Regions from separate parts of the Trichococcus sp. ES5 genome, predicted to be linked through region 1. Evidence: riboswitches for the same ligand, from Rfam matches in the RefSeq annotation. Region 1 holds a riboswitch; the other holds the start of a gene.
What was found. A riboswitch is a leader RNA that binds a small molecule or an ion and turns the genes downstream of it on or off. The one in region 1 is predicted to bind cobalamin.

Region 1 (7,956 bases):
TGCCCATCATCATGCTGACGGCAAGGTCATCCGAAAAGGATATCCTGAGCGGCTTGCGGATAGGCGCGGATGATTACATGGTCAAACCATTCAGTCCCAAGGAACTGGTGGCGCGGGTCGAGACAGTTCTGAGGCGCGTTGCACCGGCTGATGCCGAGGAGAAATGGAATTTCGATGGCGGCGAATTGGTCATTCTCCCAAAAACGAAGCAGGTTTTCGCGCGGCAGCAGGAAGTCGCATTGACGGCTACCGAATATGAACTGTTGACTTTGTTGGCCAAGAACCCGAGCCGGCTCTTCACGAGGGAAGAATTGCTGGAGAGCGTAAAAGGGCTGGACTTCGAAGGATTGGACAGAGTCATCGATACGCATATCAAGAACATCCGGCAAAAGATAGAGCCGGAACCGAAGCAGCCCACTTATATATTGACTGTCCGGGGAAGCGGCTACCGGTTTGGTGGGAAGCGATGAGGCGGACGATCAGTTGGCAGCTGATTTTTTCCTTCCTGCTCTTTTCGATCGTCATCATCGGGCTATTCGGATGGTTCAGCGTACGTTTATTGGACAGCCACTTCTCGGAATATGTCAGCGAACGGCGCACGGAAGAAATAACCGGTTTTACAGATGAAATCGAGGCGGTCTATGCACAAGAAGGCAGTTGGGACGAGGATGCCATAGCGGTCATCGGCAGGCAGGCATTGCAGGCCGACATCATCCTGAAAGTTTATGATAACCAAGGAGCGCTGATCTGGACCCCCACTGCGATGGAGGAACAGGACAACCGCCAGATGATGTCCAGCCATATGTCGCAGATGAGCGAGATGATGGGCGGAACAGAAAGCGAATATACGGTGACCACTGTTGAGCTTAATGAGGGCTCCCGCACAATCGGCAGTCTGGAAATCGGGACGATGGGGACGTATTTCTATACGGAACACGATGTCGCATTCGTGAGCGATATCCGCAATAACCTGATGATTGTGGCGCTGCTGGCCTTCGCCTTATCGCTGTTTTTCGCTGTTTGGATAGCCAGAAAATTGAGTGTGCCGGTCTTTGCGGTGAGCCGCTTCACCGGGGAAATCGCCAAAGGCAACTACACGGAGCCGGCGCCGAAGGAAACGAACATCGTCGAGATAGATGCGCTGATCCGTTCGGTGGACAGCCTTTCCCGCCAATTGGACAGCCAACAGGAAATCCGGAACCGCCTTTCTTCCGATATCGCGCACGAAATCCGGACCCCGCTTACGACATTGAAGGGCAATCTGGAAGCAATGCTTGACGGCATCTGGGAGCCGAGCAACGAGCGTTTGAAGATTTGTTATGATGAAGTGAACCGGATTTCCCGCCTGATCGGAAATATCGATAAAATCAACGAAATGGAGAGCAATCACGAGAAATTGGAATTCAGCCGTTTTGACCTGCAGGCTTTGAGCAAGAAAGTCGCAACGAACTTTACGGCTGCAGCCGCCAAAAAGAATATCATTTTGGCGGTTGCTGGGGAGCCGCTGATGATAACGGCGGATCAGGACAAAATCAGCCAAGTGCTGACGAATCTTTTGGCCAATGCCATCAAGTTCACGCCGAAGCAAGGGAATATCCGCATCGAAACTCATCTGGAGGGTAACCGGGCGGTACTGAAAGTGTCAGATGACGGCATCGGCATCGACCGGGAAGACCAGGAAAAGATTTACGAGCGTTTCTATATGACCGAGCCGTCGCGCAACAGCAAATCCGGTGGGCAAGGACTCGGTTTGGCCATCGTCAAAAGCATCATCAAGAAGCACAACGGGACCGTGCGGGTTGTCAGCGAAATCGGCAAGGGAGCCGCGTTCACGGTTACACTTCCATTGGAACACATCAGAACATGAACGAAAAAGACCCGGATACCAATCATTTGCGATTGGTATCCAGGCCTTTTGTGTTTCTTTCAGGATCACAGAAGTTTCTTCTTGCGATCGAACTCTTCCTCGGTAATGTTCCCTTTAGCCAGTTCTTTTTTCAGGATGTCCAAAGCGGATTCGTCTGTTGAAACTTTGCCTGATCTATCGTTCAAAAGCCTGGTTGCCAAGTAAATGACGAGTATGATCAAAGCAATCCAGAAAATCCACATAAACATCATGCCGCCCATGCCAAAACCTCCAAAATATTGTAAGCATCTGCCAAACATGCAAAGGCCCCCTTTTTTTCTCTATATATGCAGTATACAGTCATATTGTGTAGATTGGATGTAGTTTTTCTGGCTGTTGCAGTGAGTATTTGAAGTGCAAGCTCAGTCTATCTTCAGCAGACGGGCATTGACCGCGCAGATGATGGTGCTGATCGACATGACGGCTGCCCCAATGGCCGGTGTTATGACGAGGCCTTGGTTGGCCAAAACGCCTGCAGCCAGCGGGATGGCAATCACGTTATAGCCGACAGCCCAAATCAGATTTTCGACCATCTTGCGGTAAGTGGCTTTCGAAAGGGTGATGATGGTCAATACGTCTTTCGGATTGCTGTCCACCAGAATGACGTCGGCTGTTTCGATGGCGACATCCGTTCCGGCGCCGATGGCAATACCAAGATCAGCTTCCGCCAGAGCGGGCGCATCATTGACGCCATCCCCGACCATCGCGACTTTTTTGTTTCCGGATTTCAGTGCGGCGATGTGTTTCGATTTCTCGGCAGGCAGCACCTCCGCAAATACTTGATCCAGTCCTAACTGATCGCCCACGTATTGCGCTGCGCGGCTATTGTCGCCAGTCAGCATGATAGCTTCGATGCCTTGCTCTTTCAAGGCAGCCACGACTTCTTGCGATGACGAACGGATGATATCAGCGTTGGCGATCATCCCCTGCAGGCTCCCTTCCTTCAGGACGAAGACAACGGTTTTTCCTTGCTGGGCCAAACTGGCGAATGTCTCCTTGTCGTATGCAATGCCGCGCTCGTCCATGGTGCCGGGGCTGACGACAGCGACCTGCATGCCGTCCACAGTGACCTGCAGACCTTGGCCGGTAAGGTTTTGATAATCGGTTGCCGGCAAAAGGGTGACGCCTTCTGCTTCTCCTTTGCGGACGATTCCTTTTGCGATCGGGTGTTCAGATTGGCTTTCGGCAGAATAGGCCAGCGTCAGTAATTCCTTCTCGGAGACCCCGGCAGCGGGAAGGATGTCGGTTACGCCGAAGTTGCCTTCCGTCAGGGTCCCGGTCTTGTCGAAGACGATCCGATCCACTTTGCGCGCCTCTTCGAATTGCGTCCGGTTGCGGATCAGCAAGCCATTTCGAGCTGCGATTGAAGTGGACACCGCATTCACCAAAGGGACAGCCAGTCCGAGTGCATGGGGACAAGCGATGACGAGTACCGTCACCATCCGCTCCAAAGCGAAGGCCAAGTTCACTGCAAAAATCCAATAAAGGAAAGTCAGGAGTCCGGCTGTGACGGCGATATAGAACAGCCAACCGGCCGCTTTGTCGGCCAATCCCTGCGACTTGGATTTTTGTTGCTGGGCCGCCTGGACCATATTGATCACTTGGGCCAAGTAGGTTTCATTCCCGACTTTTTCCACGGTCAGTTTGAGGACGCCTGACCCGTTGATGGAGCCGCCGATGGCCTGCATGCCCGGATTTTTTTCGACAGGCACAGATTCGCCCGTCAGCATCGATTCATCAACCGTTGAGAGGCCTTAGTAGATTTTTCCGTCCAAAGGGATCTTTTCACCGGGCTTGACGAGAATGCGCTCACCCGGAACAAGGGCTTCGATCGACACTTCTTCAATATTGCCGGCCGCATCCAAACGATGGGCAACTTTAGGCATCAGTTTGATGAGTTCTTCCAGCGCTTTGGATGCCCCCATCTGGGATTTCATCTCGATCCAGTGACCCAGCAACATAATCAGGATCAAGGTTGCCAGTTCGAAATAAAAGTCCGATCCTTCTATGAAGAAGGCCGTGAAGCTGCTGTAGATATAGGCCGAAACGATCGCCAAGGAAATCAGCATCATCATACCGAGCGACCGGTTCTTCCATTCCTCCCAAGCGCCCTCCAGAAACGGTTTGCCGCCGTAGAAGAAAATGACGGTGGATAACCCAAAGACGACAAAATTTGCTCCCGGAAATTCGAAATGGTAACCGAAGAGCATCATGATCATGGGGGATAGCACGGTGACGGGAATGGTCAGCAGCAAGACGATCCAAAAACGTTTCCGGTAATCGGCCACCATCTGCTCGTGGTGGTCGGCATGCCCAGTCGAACCGTGTGCCATGTGCTTTTCATGTTGTTCGTGACCATTGGAAGCAGTCTGTTTCGGTTCGGGTGGGGGCATATGATGACCGGAATGGTCGTGCCCGGCGTGCGGATCGCTGGTCTTTGGGGCTTCCAGAGTGTGGTCTGTGTGCGCGTGCTGCGTATGTTTGTGTTCATCCATCTGAGTATTCCTCCTTGCTTCAAAACGTCCAAACAATAAGGTTTATAAAAATGACTGCAGCTTCTCATGCTTATCATAGCAGAATTCAGCGCTGTAGTGGTAACGGTTTCGCCTCCCCGCTTGGGTCTGCACCGATTTAGTCATCGCAACCAACGGCGGAAGCTTGCAGGCGTAACCGGGAACCAAAGATTGACTTGACAGACTTCTTATCAATTGCAGGACCAGGGCGCACCGAAAAGCGCAACTGGTCTTGTATTTTTTTCTGCTTTGGGTAAAATGAAAGGGATAGGAAAACCATTCAAAGACACTTGGAATTTGGAAGTTTGGTGAAAATCCAACGCGGTCCCGCCACTGTGATGACGTCCCGGAACGTCTAAGTCAGGTCTTCATTCCAAGCTGCTATTTTTTGCAAGCGAACCGTTTCGAGGTAAAACGGTCCCGTTACTAGTCTATGCGATGGCGTATAGGATTTTTTTGCATGATTCCGGCCGTTGGCGATGCAACCCCTGTCGAATACAGATTAGGAGTGGGAAAATGAAAAAATTATTGTTGGCCTTATCATTGAGTTTGGTATTATTCGGGTGCGCTCCTGCGGACACGGTAGATTCGGCTTCAGTCGCGGAATCTTCATCGGTTGCAATCAGCTCCGAAGTTGCAGAAACAGTCAGCGTATCGATTTCTTTGACGGATGGCGGTACTGTCATCGCGGGTTCTGAAAAAACGATTGAGGTTGAAGCAGGCGCCAATTTGTTGGCTGTCATGAAAGAAAACTACACAATCGAAGAAGCGGACGGATTCATCACAGCCATCGATGGACAAACACAAGTCGAACAGACTGCCGATACGAAAGCGAAATATTGGTTGTTTGATGTGAACGGTGAGCCTTCGATGGTCGGAGCAGCTGATGTGGCGCTCCAAGAAGGAGACGTAATCGTGTGGAACCTGACAGAAATGTAAAGAAGACTGTGAACTTCGGTGTGAGACGACTGGCGTTGCTGTCGATTTTGACGGCTTTGTGCTATGTTGGGAGGATGATGTTCCAGTTCATCCCGAATGTCCAACCGGTGACGTCTGTGCTGATCATCCTGACGCTGACGCTGGGCATGACGGACGGCTTCATTGTGGCCATCCTGTCGATTGTTTTGACCAACTTTCTGCTGGGGATGGGGCCGTGGACGATTGCGCAGATCGCCAGTTTCGGCGTTCTGATCGTGGTAACTGGATTGGTCATGAAGCCGTTCTACAGCACGAGCCAAAAGAGGGGCCTCAGAATTGTTTTTGCGCTGTTCGCCTTTTTCGGGGGACTGCTTTACGGATTCGTCATCTCCGTCATTTCGGTGAAGTTGATGGGTATCAACAGTTTTTGGGCTTATTACATCGCCGGGATTCCTTTCGATCTCATGCACGGCCTGGGGAATGCCAGTTTCTATCTGATACTGGAGCCGATTTTGGCGCCCTTACTGCTGGCGCAAAAGAAAAAAACATAGAAATTAAGAAGACTGTAATGGACTCCCAGCATGGGTATCCGCTATAGTTTTTTCTGTTTTGGCGCCATTTGTGATATAGTAGGACACGATAATCGAGAGATAAGGGAGCAAATATAAACTATGGGAAAGAGTCTAGTATTAGCTGAAAAACCATCGGTGGCGCGCGATATCGCCCGCGTGCTGCAGTGCGAGAAACAGGGTCAAGGGTACCTGGAAGGGAAAGACTATATCGTCACTTGGGCCTTGGGGCATCTTGTGACGCTGGCCGATCCGGAAGCCTATGATGTGAAATACAAAAATTGGAATCTGGCTGATCTGCCGATGCTTCCGCAGGATCTGAAGCTGACTGTCATCAAGCAGTCCGGCAAGCAGTTCAATGCCGTCAAGGCCCAGCTGGTGCGGAATGACGTTTCCGACATCATCATCGCGACGGATGCCGGCCGCGAGGGCGAACTGGTAGCCCGTTGGATCATCGAAAAAGCGAAAGTCAATAAACCCGTCAAACGCCTGTGGATCTCGTCCGTGACGGACAAGGCCATCAAAGACGGCTTCCAGAACCTGAAGCCGGGCAAGGACTATGAAAACCTGTACCAGTCGGCTGTGGCCCGTTCGGAAGCGGATTGGTACATCGGCTTGAATGCGACCCGCGCGCTGACGACGAAATTCAACGCCCAGTTGAACTGCGGCCGCGTCCAGACACCTGTCGTCGCCATCATCGCCAGACGCGAAGAGGAAATCAAAAAATTCCAGCCAAAGACCTACTACGGCATCGAGGCTCAGACCGATACGAAGCTGAAGCTGATCTGGCAGGACGAAAAAACGAACGACACGAAGAGTTTCGATCGCGATAAAGTTACAGCCATCGTCAAAAAGTTGGATAAGCAACAGGCTACGGTTGTGGCGGTCGACCGCAAACCGAAAAAAGCCTATGCACCAGGCTTGTACGACCTGACTGAACTGCAACGCGACGCCAACAAGCTTTTCGGTTATTCAGCCAAAGAGACGCTGAATATCATGCAGAAACTCTATGAGCAGCATAAATTGTTGACTTATCCGCGTACGGATTCCCGCTACCTGTCGAACGACATCGTAGCCACGCTGCCGGACAGACTAAAGGCATGCGCCATCAAGGAATACCGTCTGCTCGTGAACAAGGTATTGGCGAAACCGATCAAGGCAAACAAATCGTTCGTCGATGACAGCAAAGTTTCCGATCACCATGCCATCATTCCGACGGAGCAGGTCGTGCAAATCGGGAAGCTCTCGGCTCAGGAACTCAAAATCTATGACCTGGTTGTGAAACGCTTCTTGGCTGTGCTTTTCCCGGCTTACGAATATGAGCAGCTGACTCTGCGCGCGGATATCGGCGGCGAGCGCTTCGTGGCCCGTGGCAAAACGGTCATCGCTGCCGGTTGGAAAGAAGTCTACAGCAATCGCACGGAGGATGAGGAGTCGGAAGACGGTCTCCAGGAGCAACTGTTGCCGAAAATCGAGGCAGGTGATGTGCTGGTTGTCCGTTACGTAAGCGAGACATCCGGACAGACGAAACCGCCTGCCTACTTCAATGAAGCGACGCTGTTGACGGCGATGGAAAATCCGGCGAAATATATGGAAACGACTGACAAAGCTTTGGCTCAGACGCTGAAGGAAACGGGCGGATTGGGAACCGTGGCTACGCGCGCCGACATCATCGAGAAGTTGTTCAATGCCTTCCTTATCGAAAGACGCGGACAGGAAATCCATATCACTTCCAAAGGCAAGCAACTGCTGGAGTTGGTTCCGGAAGAACTGAAATCTCCGGCTCTGACTGGCGAGTGGGAGCGAAAGCTCGAGCAGATCGCTGCCGGCAAGCTGAAGAAGGACGTATTCATCAACGAAATGAAGGCCTACACGAAAGAGATCGTTTCGGAAATCAAGATGAGCGAAGGCAAGTTCAAGCACGAGAACATCTCCGCCAAGACCTGCCCGGAATGCGGCAAACCGATGCTGGAAGTGAACGGCAAAAAAGGCAAGATGCTTGTGTGCCAAGACCGCGAATGTGGATACCGCAAGAATGTGGCGCGGGTCA
Region 2 (7,956 bases), on a different contig from region 1:
AATAATAGCGCCACAATACGCTTTTAGTGAATATTTAGGAAAACTATGAATTATTCAGGATCAAGCATGTTTGGGGTCATGAAGGCACAAGGAATTTCTACCTTCTATATTGCGAAATCTGTTGTCGCGCAGACATTTCTGCTTGCAGCAATTGGAGTTGGAATTGGATTGTTGTTGACAGTAGGAACATCGCTTGTTCTTCCAGCTTCTGTACCATACCGCACGAATCCACTGTTCCTGGGTGGAATTACTGGCTTGCTGATTCTTTTCGCTGTACTGGGAGCATTCTTCTCCGTTCGTACCGTTGCGAAAATTGATCCGCTAGAAGCAATTGGATAGGAGGACAAGAAGATGAAACTAATTGAATTGCAAGGTGTTACGAAATCATTTAATGATGGAAATAAAGAAGTAGAAGCTTTGAAAAAGACCGACTTCTCAGTAGAGAGCGGCGAATTCGTGGCGATTATTGGTCCAAGTGGTTCCGGTAAGAGTACCTTCCTAACCATTATCGGAGGGTTGCAAACCCCGACAGAAGGGCGTGTCTTGATTCGTGAGCAGAAGTTCAGTGAAGTAGATCAAAAAGAACGCAATAAAATGCGTTTTGAAGAAATCGGCTTTATTCTTCAAGCATCAAACTTGGTTCCTTTTCTGAAAGTAGAAGACCAAATGCGTTTGGTTAATAAAGTAGAACGCTCGAAGTTTGATAAAGAGAAGGCAGAAGACTTATTCGAAGGGCTAGGCATTACGAAGCTGCGCAACAAATATCCAAGTGATTTGTCCGGTGGTGAACGCCAACGGGTTGCGATTGCTCGTGCCCTTTATCATGATCCATCCGTTATTTTAGCGGATGAGCCGACCGCAAGTTTGGATACAACGAAAGCATTTGAAGTAGTCGAAATTCTTGCCCGCGAAACAAAGGAAAAAAATAAAGCGACGATTATGGTAACCCATGACGAGCGCTTGATTGATTACTGCGATAAAGTCTACGTCATGAAAGATGGCGTCTTGTCTCTAAAAGAAGATTAGTACAACTTTCCCCCTTGCCAATTCCATTTTGATGGACTACAATGAAGGGGATAGAAGTACCATTCAAAGACAACGAGAATATGGAAGTTTGGTTCAATCCCAACACGGTCCCGCCACTGTAATCATATGGAAACATATGGAGTCAGATCTTTATTTTCGTTTGCTAATATGCATGCGTTGCTGTTTCGAGGTAAAACAGTGTCGTTTGAAGTCTATGTAATGGTGCATAGGCTTTTTTTGTACTCAAAAAACAGCTTCCATATTCATTTTAGCAAAAATGAGTAGGGGTTCTATCCGTCACAGCTAAGGGCAAGGACTGATCTTCAAGGTGGAAGGAAGGACCAGCGTCGGTCAACCAGTCCTCGTTTTTAGCCAATAAAAATTAGGAGTGGTATTTATGAAAAAGTATTTGGCATTATTGGCAGCAGGGTTTATTTTAACAGGTTGTGGCGTTTCAGACAGTGATACACAAGTAACGGAAACGAGCAGCGCGGTATCCTCCAGCGTGGCTGAAGAAACCGTAGCGGTAACGATTCATGTGAGTGTAGACGGCGAAGAAATAGAAGGCGGCACCAAAGAAGTGGAAGTAGAACCAGGAGCAATCTTATTAGATGTAATGAAAGAAAATTATGAAATTGTAGAGAAAGATACGTTTATTGAATCCATCAACGGTCATGAACAAGATGTAGAAGCAAGTAAGTACTGGCTATTTGACTTAAACGGCGAAATGGCTCCGGCAGGTGCAAATGACACTGAACTCCAAGAGGGAGATGTTGTGGAATGGAAACTCGAACCACTATCCTAAAAAAACAGTCGAATTTTTCAGTGAAACGAATTGCGGTGCTCTCGATTTTAGTAGCTCTGTGCTATGTAGGTCGAATTGTTTTCCAGTTCTTGCCGAATGTACAGCCCATGACGGCCGTATTGCTAATCATTACGCTGACGTTTGGCACGAGGGACGGGCTGATTGTGACAGCACTCTCACTCATCTTGTCGAATTTGGTGCTTGGAATGGGACCGTGGATTTTTTATCAAATGATTAGCTACATGGTAATAATCGGGTTCACCGGGGTGTTTCTTAGACCTTTATATAGAAAAATGGAGACAAAATGGCTCATGGTTATTTTTGCCTTTTTGGCAGGTCTTCTATATGGATTTGTTATTTCCATCTTCTCTTCCAAAATGTTTGGCATGACCAATTTTTGGTCCTACTACTTGATGGGCGTACCTTTTGACTTGATGCATGCGTTTGGAAATGCAGTCTTTTACCTTATTTTGGAACCTATTTTACGACCTTTGATCCTTTCTTCGATGAAGAAATAAAGTTCCGTCTCTTGACAGAAATTTCATTCCCAATTACTATGAACGTGTGTGTTGCGCTTTCATTCAAAGAAATGAGGGGCGAAGAAATGATACAAAAGGATCGTAAAATATTTGAGTCCGTACCAGGGAAGCAAGTTACTTTGGCGCATATCATTGCGCATCCGGATCGACGGATTTTTGAAAAGTTAGGGTTGCACGATGAGCATTATCAAGCCGTTGGCATCATGACCATTACCCCAAGTGAAGTGGCGATTATTGCAGTCGATCATGCCAAGAAAGCAGCGCCGGTGACCATCGGCTTTGTTGATCGTTTCAGTGGTTCAGTCTTTATCTTGGGTGACGTGGCTGCGGTGGAAATGGCAATGAACGCTTCAACTACGGCACTGAAAACACAGATGAGCTTCAGTGTTCCTGCGATTACACGGACCTAGAAGGATGAGGAATCAAATGAAGAAAATCATGTTGATTGGGTCCATCGGCAGTGGGAAGACAACACTCTGCCAACGCATCGTTGGAGAAGAATTGCGCTACCAAAAAACGCAAGCCGTTGAGTACTATCCCCAGATTATTGATACACCGGGTGAGTTTGTGCAGCATCGGCGCTACTACAATGCGTTGCAAATGATGGCTGCGGAAGCAGAAGTAATTGGGTTGGTTGCGAATGTGATGGAAAAAGAACAAATCTATTCACCCAATTTTGCTCAAAACTTAATGAAGCCATGTATTGGCATCATTACAAAAACGGATTTATGTGAGGATGAAACGATCCTCCAGGGAGCCGAAGAGCGTCTCCGATTAGCCGGTGTGGAAAGAATTTTTCAAGTGTCGGCTGTATCGGATACGGGAATCACGGCATTAATTGAATATCTGGAAGGATGAAGAATACATGCAAATTTATACTAGAACAGGCGATAAAGGGTATACAAGAATTATTGGCGGTATGCAAGTTGCCAAAGATTCAGAGCGGGTAACCGCATATGGAACAGTGGATGAACTAAATAGTATCGTCGGTATGGCTGCAAGTTCTGATGAAGCTACACCAGCGTTACGTGAAGAACTAATGACCATTCAACAATATTTGTTCGACTGTGGGAATGACTTAGCGACACCACATGGGAAGAATCCATACCGCGTTCATAAAGAACTGACACTCTGGTTAGAAAGTCGCATCGATGAGTATGCCGATGTTCCGCCAGTCGTTGAATCTTTCATTTTGCCAGGCGGCACGAAGCTTGCGAGCCAACTTCACTTCGCCCGCACGGTAGCGAGAAGAGCAGAGCGAGAAATCGTTACGTTCATGTGGACGAATGATATGAACGAAGAAGTGGTTCGTTTTGTGAACCGATTATCTGATTACTTCTTTGCCGTTGCTCGAGTAGTAAATGCAGAAGCAAACGTACAAGACGTGCTCTATGAGCGCAGTGGACGTGTCTTCCATACAGAAATTACGAAGGCAGATTTAAAAGATTAACGTTTTTGGAACCGTTTTTCAAAATTTTGTTGACAACCTGAAAAAACAATAGTACGCTTATAGCAGTTAGAGCACAAGGGCGTGCCATCAAATACGAGCGACGAAGCCGTAAGAAACAAAGTATCGAATGAGATACTTGTTTGCTTACGGCTTTTTTTGTAGGAAGGAGGTTCAGAATGGAAAAAATCAGATTTGGAACGACTTTATATCTCGGTGAGAATAGCTTGTCCCGTTTGAGTGAATTTAGAGACGAAAAGATTTTAATCATTACGGATTCATTCATCGCTCATTCAGCAATTTATCAAACGGTAACCAGCCACTTTTCAGCGAGTGTGGAAACAATGGTGTTTTCTGAAGTTGTTCCTGATCCACCTATTGATACGATTGTTCAAGGAATTGAGCAAGCAAAAGACTTTCATCCCACCATGCTCCTCGCATTGGGAGGTGGTTCTGCGATTGATGCAGCAAAAGCAATGCTATACTTTGGCAGACAAAGCGGTACTTTCGGTAATATTCCTTTTCTCGTGATCCCGACGACCAGCGGAACAGGTTCAGAAGTAACCAACTTCGCAATCATTACGGACGCTGAGAAAGAAGTGAAGTACCCGTTAGTTACGGACGAAATTTTACCAGATGAAGCAATCCTAGATGCGTCATTGGTACGGGATTTGCCACCGATTCCGACGGCCGATACCGGTATCGATGTATTGACCCATGCTCTAGAGGCGTATGTCTCAACGAAGGCGAATGAAATATCCGATGCTCTTGCTGAAAAAGCGATTGTCTATGTGTTTGAGTATTTAGAACGAGCATATCGCGACGGGCAGGACATGGAGGCACGCGAGAAAATGCATGTGGCTTCATGTTTGGCAGGTCTGGCATTCAACCAAGCGTCTCTCGGAATCAACCACGGCATCGCTCATGCAGCCGGAGCACGATTCCATATCGCACATGGACGCTTGAATGGCATATTATTACCGCACGTTATCCGTTATAATAGTGGAGTGACGAGCAATGGGGCAATGAATCATTTGGAGATAGCAAAACGATACACGAAAATAGCGAAACAGCTGGGGTTAAGTGCAGGAAGTCCAAAGATGGGCGTTCGAAGCTTGACGAATGCAATCGTTTCGCTAGAAAAGCGTTTAAATATGCCGACCACTTTTTCGAAGTGGGGTGTTGAACGCAGTATTTTCGAAGAACACAAACACCAAATCGCAATAGATGCGCTGAAGGATCGCTGCTCTGACACAAACCCTGTCATAGCGACGCCAGCGGATATCGTGCAAATCTTAGAACAGGCATATGCATAGTTAGGACAAGGAGGCGTACTCATTGGAAAAGGAAAGAATCATACAGGAGTATGTTCCCGGGAAACAAATTACGGTTGCCCATGCGATTGCAAAACCTGACCCTGAGATTTATGGGAAGCTTGGTGTGTTAAACACCCAGGCGGATGCGATTGGAATCATGACCATCACCCCAAGCGAAGCAGCGATTATTGCTGTTGATATTGCGACTAAAGCAGCGGATATTGAAATCGGGTTTGTTGATCGTTTTTCAGGTTCTGTTGTGATTACCGGAGATGTTTCATCTGTCATTGTCGCATTAGAAGAAGTGCTCGACACAATGGAAAAAGTACTAGGTTTTAACCGTGTCGCACTAACGGTTAGTTAAAACAATGAGGTGAAATAATGAGTGGAAGAATCGTAGTTGTTGATGATGAACCAATCACAAGGCTGGATATCCGAGACATTTTAGAAGGCGCGGGGCACCAAGTGGTAGGGGAAGCATCAGATGGTTTTGAAGCAATCCGGGTCTGTCAAGAAACGAAACCCGATTTAGTGATCATGGATATTAAAATGCCGATTTTAGATGGTCTGACTGCTTCAAAGAAAATCGTAGCAGAAGGAACAACGTCAGGGATTATCTTGTTAACTGCCTATAGCGATCAGCAATACATCCAAAAGGCGACTAGTTTTGGTGCGCTTGGATATTTGGTAAAGCCTCTTCATGAACAATCTTTGTTGCCGATGGTAGAACTAGCCTTAGCAAAGGGGAAAGAACATGAAAAGATGGCCAAAGAGCTGGAAACACTTACCCGCAAGTTAGAAGAGCGGAAAGTGATTGAGAAGGCCAAAGGGAAATTGATGGCAACTGAACAAATTAATGAAGATGCTGCCTACAAAAAAATGCGCTCGATCAGTATGCAGAAGCGTATTCCGATGATTAAAGTAGCAGAATTATTGGTGATGCTTGATGAATAAGCCACATGTAGTGGATGAAGATATCCAAAATATTTGCGAACGCTACACCAAGCTGAATGATCAAGAAATTGCTTTCTTAAAAGAACAAGTAGCAGATGCTCTATCGGATAAGCGCTATGAAGATTATGATGTTTTCGTAGATGTGCGGGATGCCTTTACCGGGGAAGCGATTGTGGTTTGTCATCGTCGTCCCTTATACTCCCCTTCTTTGTATAAGGAGCGTGTGGTTGGCAAGATTGCTTACCGGAAAGACGAACCAGGTCCTTTGCGCACTTTGGAGACATCGCAGACTTCGATTGAATTAAATGCACGTTCGCAAGAAGGTGTATTGATTAAGCAAACCTCGTATCCGATGAAGTATAAAAACAAAACGATTGCGGTCTTCATTGTTGAGCAGAATATCAGCAATGAAATCAAGCATCAGTTTGACGTAAGAAACCGTGATCAATCGTACGAGGAAGTCAGTCTGGCACTTGAAGAAATGGAAAAGGTAGAGCAGTCCATCGCAAACTTTTTAGATGATATCATTTTAATCTTTGATGCAAAGGGGATTTTGAGACATCATAATAAAGCAGCGGGTCAATACTATCAAACGTTTGGCTATATGGACTCCATTAATTCGCTTCACTATGATAACCTGGCACTTGACTTAATGACTTTTGACCGTATTTTGAGTTTGGTTTCTCTAGGCGAGTTCGAAAGTTTGAAAGGCAGAGAAATCAAGTTCGACCAGTACTACTTCAAGAGTAAAATTATTCATCTCCCTTCGAACGGTTTTGTCATTCAAATCATGAAAGACATTACCGATCAGAAGGTGAAAGAGTCACGCAAGGAAGAAGAATTTGTAACGATCCAAGAAATCCACCACCGTGTAAAAAATAACTTGCAAACAGTAGTATCCTTACTGCGGCTACAAGCTCGACGAGCCGAGAGTCCAGAAGCGAAGAAAGTACTGAATGAGAGCGTCAACCGCGTCCTATCGATTGCAGCAACACACGAACTGCTATCTAAACAAAAGGAAGACAATGTACAGCTTAAAATGGTACTGGATGCCGTTATTTTCAACCTTACTCGGTTTTTCTCAGATCAAAGGGAAATTGATTTCCAAAGCGAAATTGACTCAGAAATTATTCTAGACAGCAACAAGGCTGTAACGATTGCCCTTATTATGAATGAACTGATTCAAAACAGTTATGACCATGCCTTTACCGATAAAGAAACCGGGATGGGCAAGATTCACGTAGAAATCAAACAAGAGAACGATTTGATTTTTATTTATGTCGCAGACAATGGCAGCGGCTTCGACTTTGAAGCACATGGCCAGCACAATTTGGGACTTCAGATTGTTACTAGTTTTGTGGAAAGTAAGTTGAACGGTACCATTGCGGTTGATTCTAACCCACATGGCACAAAAACTCGCATTACATTTAAGAACTAAATAATCCTTTCTTACAAGGTCGTAAGAAAAAAAGCAAAGGCGCTGATAAAAAGGACTCTCCTGTAGAGACCTTTCTTTCAGCGTCTTTTTTGAAGGGAGTGAGGGAATGGCTGAAAAATTATTGAGCGTGGGCATTGATATCGGCACTTCCACTACGCAGTTAGTGCTTTCTGAATTATATATCGAGAACATGGCTTCAGCTTTTACCATTCCACGAATCTCGATTACGGATAAGAAAGTCATTTATAAAAGTGACATTCTCTTTACACCAATCTTGACGAACAACTTGATTGATGCCAACCAAATTAAACGATTTGTGGAACAACAGTATCAAAAAGCTGGTGTGAAGCAAAAAGACATCCAAACGGGTGCCATTATTATTACGGGTGAAACCGTTCGGAAAGAAAATTCCCGCGCTGTAGCGGAAGCGT

Region 2: another riboswitch for cobalamin. It lies ahead of TES5_RS12985 (DUF4430 domain-containing protein); the one in region 1 lies ahead of TES5_RS09590 (DUF4430 domain-containing protein).

What each region holds. Positions count from the first base shown of each region.
Region 1 covers NZ_FJND01000011.1:72,028-79,983, reverse strand. The annotation lists gene TES5_RS09610 (response regulator transcription factor) at 1-470, shown strand, start outside; gene TES5_RS09605 (sensor histidine kinase) at 467-1,867, shown strand; gene TES5_RS09600 (SHOCT domain-containing protein) at 1,933-2,127, opposite strand; partial or broken gene TES5_RS09595 (heavy metal translocating P-type ATPase) at 2,269-3,792, opposite strand; adenosylcobalamin (AdoCbl) riboswitch at 4,692-4,848, shown strand; gene TES5_RS09590 (DUF4430 domain-containing protein) at 4,936-5,358, shown strand; gene TES5_RS09585 (ECF transporter S component) at 5,337-5,888, shown strand; gene TES5_RS09580 (DNA topoisomerase III) at 6,009-7,956, shown strand, end outside.
Region 2 covers NZ_FJND01000023.1:3,263-11,218, forward strand. The annotation lists partial or broken gene TES5_RS12975 (FtsX-like permease family protein) at 61-339, shown strand; gene TES5_RS12980 (ABC transporter ATP-binding protein) at 352-1,026, shown strand; adenosylcobalamin (AdoCbl) riboswitch at 1,082-1,235, shown strand; gene TES5_RS12985 (DUF4430 domain-containing protein) at 1,424-1,831, shown strand; gene TES5_RS12990 (ECF transporter S component) at 1,807-2,349, shown strand; gene TES5_RS12995 (BMC domain-containing protein) at 2,436-2,780, shown strand; gene TES5_RS13000 (EutP/PduV family microcompartment system protein) at 2,797-3,228, shown strand; gene TES5_RS13005 (cob(I)yrinic acid a,c-diamide adenosyltransferase) at 3,236-3,820, shown strand; gene TES5_RS13010 (1-propanol dehydrogenase PduQ) at 3,997-5,133, shown strand; gene TES5_RS13015 (BMC domain-containing protein) at 5,171-5,497, shown strand; gene TES5_RS13020 (ANTAR domain-containing response regulator) at 5,515-6,087, shown strand; gene TES5_RS13025 (sensor histidine kinase) at 6,098-7,525, shown strand; gene eutA (ethanolamine ammonia-lyase reactivating factor EutA) at 7,632-7,956, shown strand, end outside.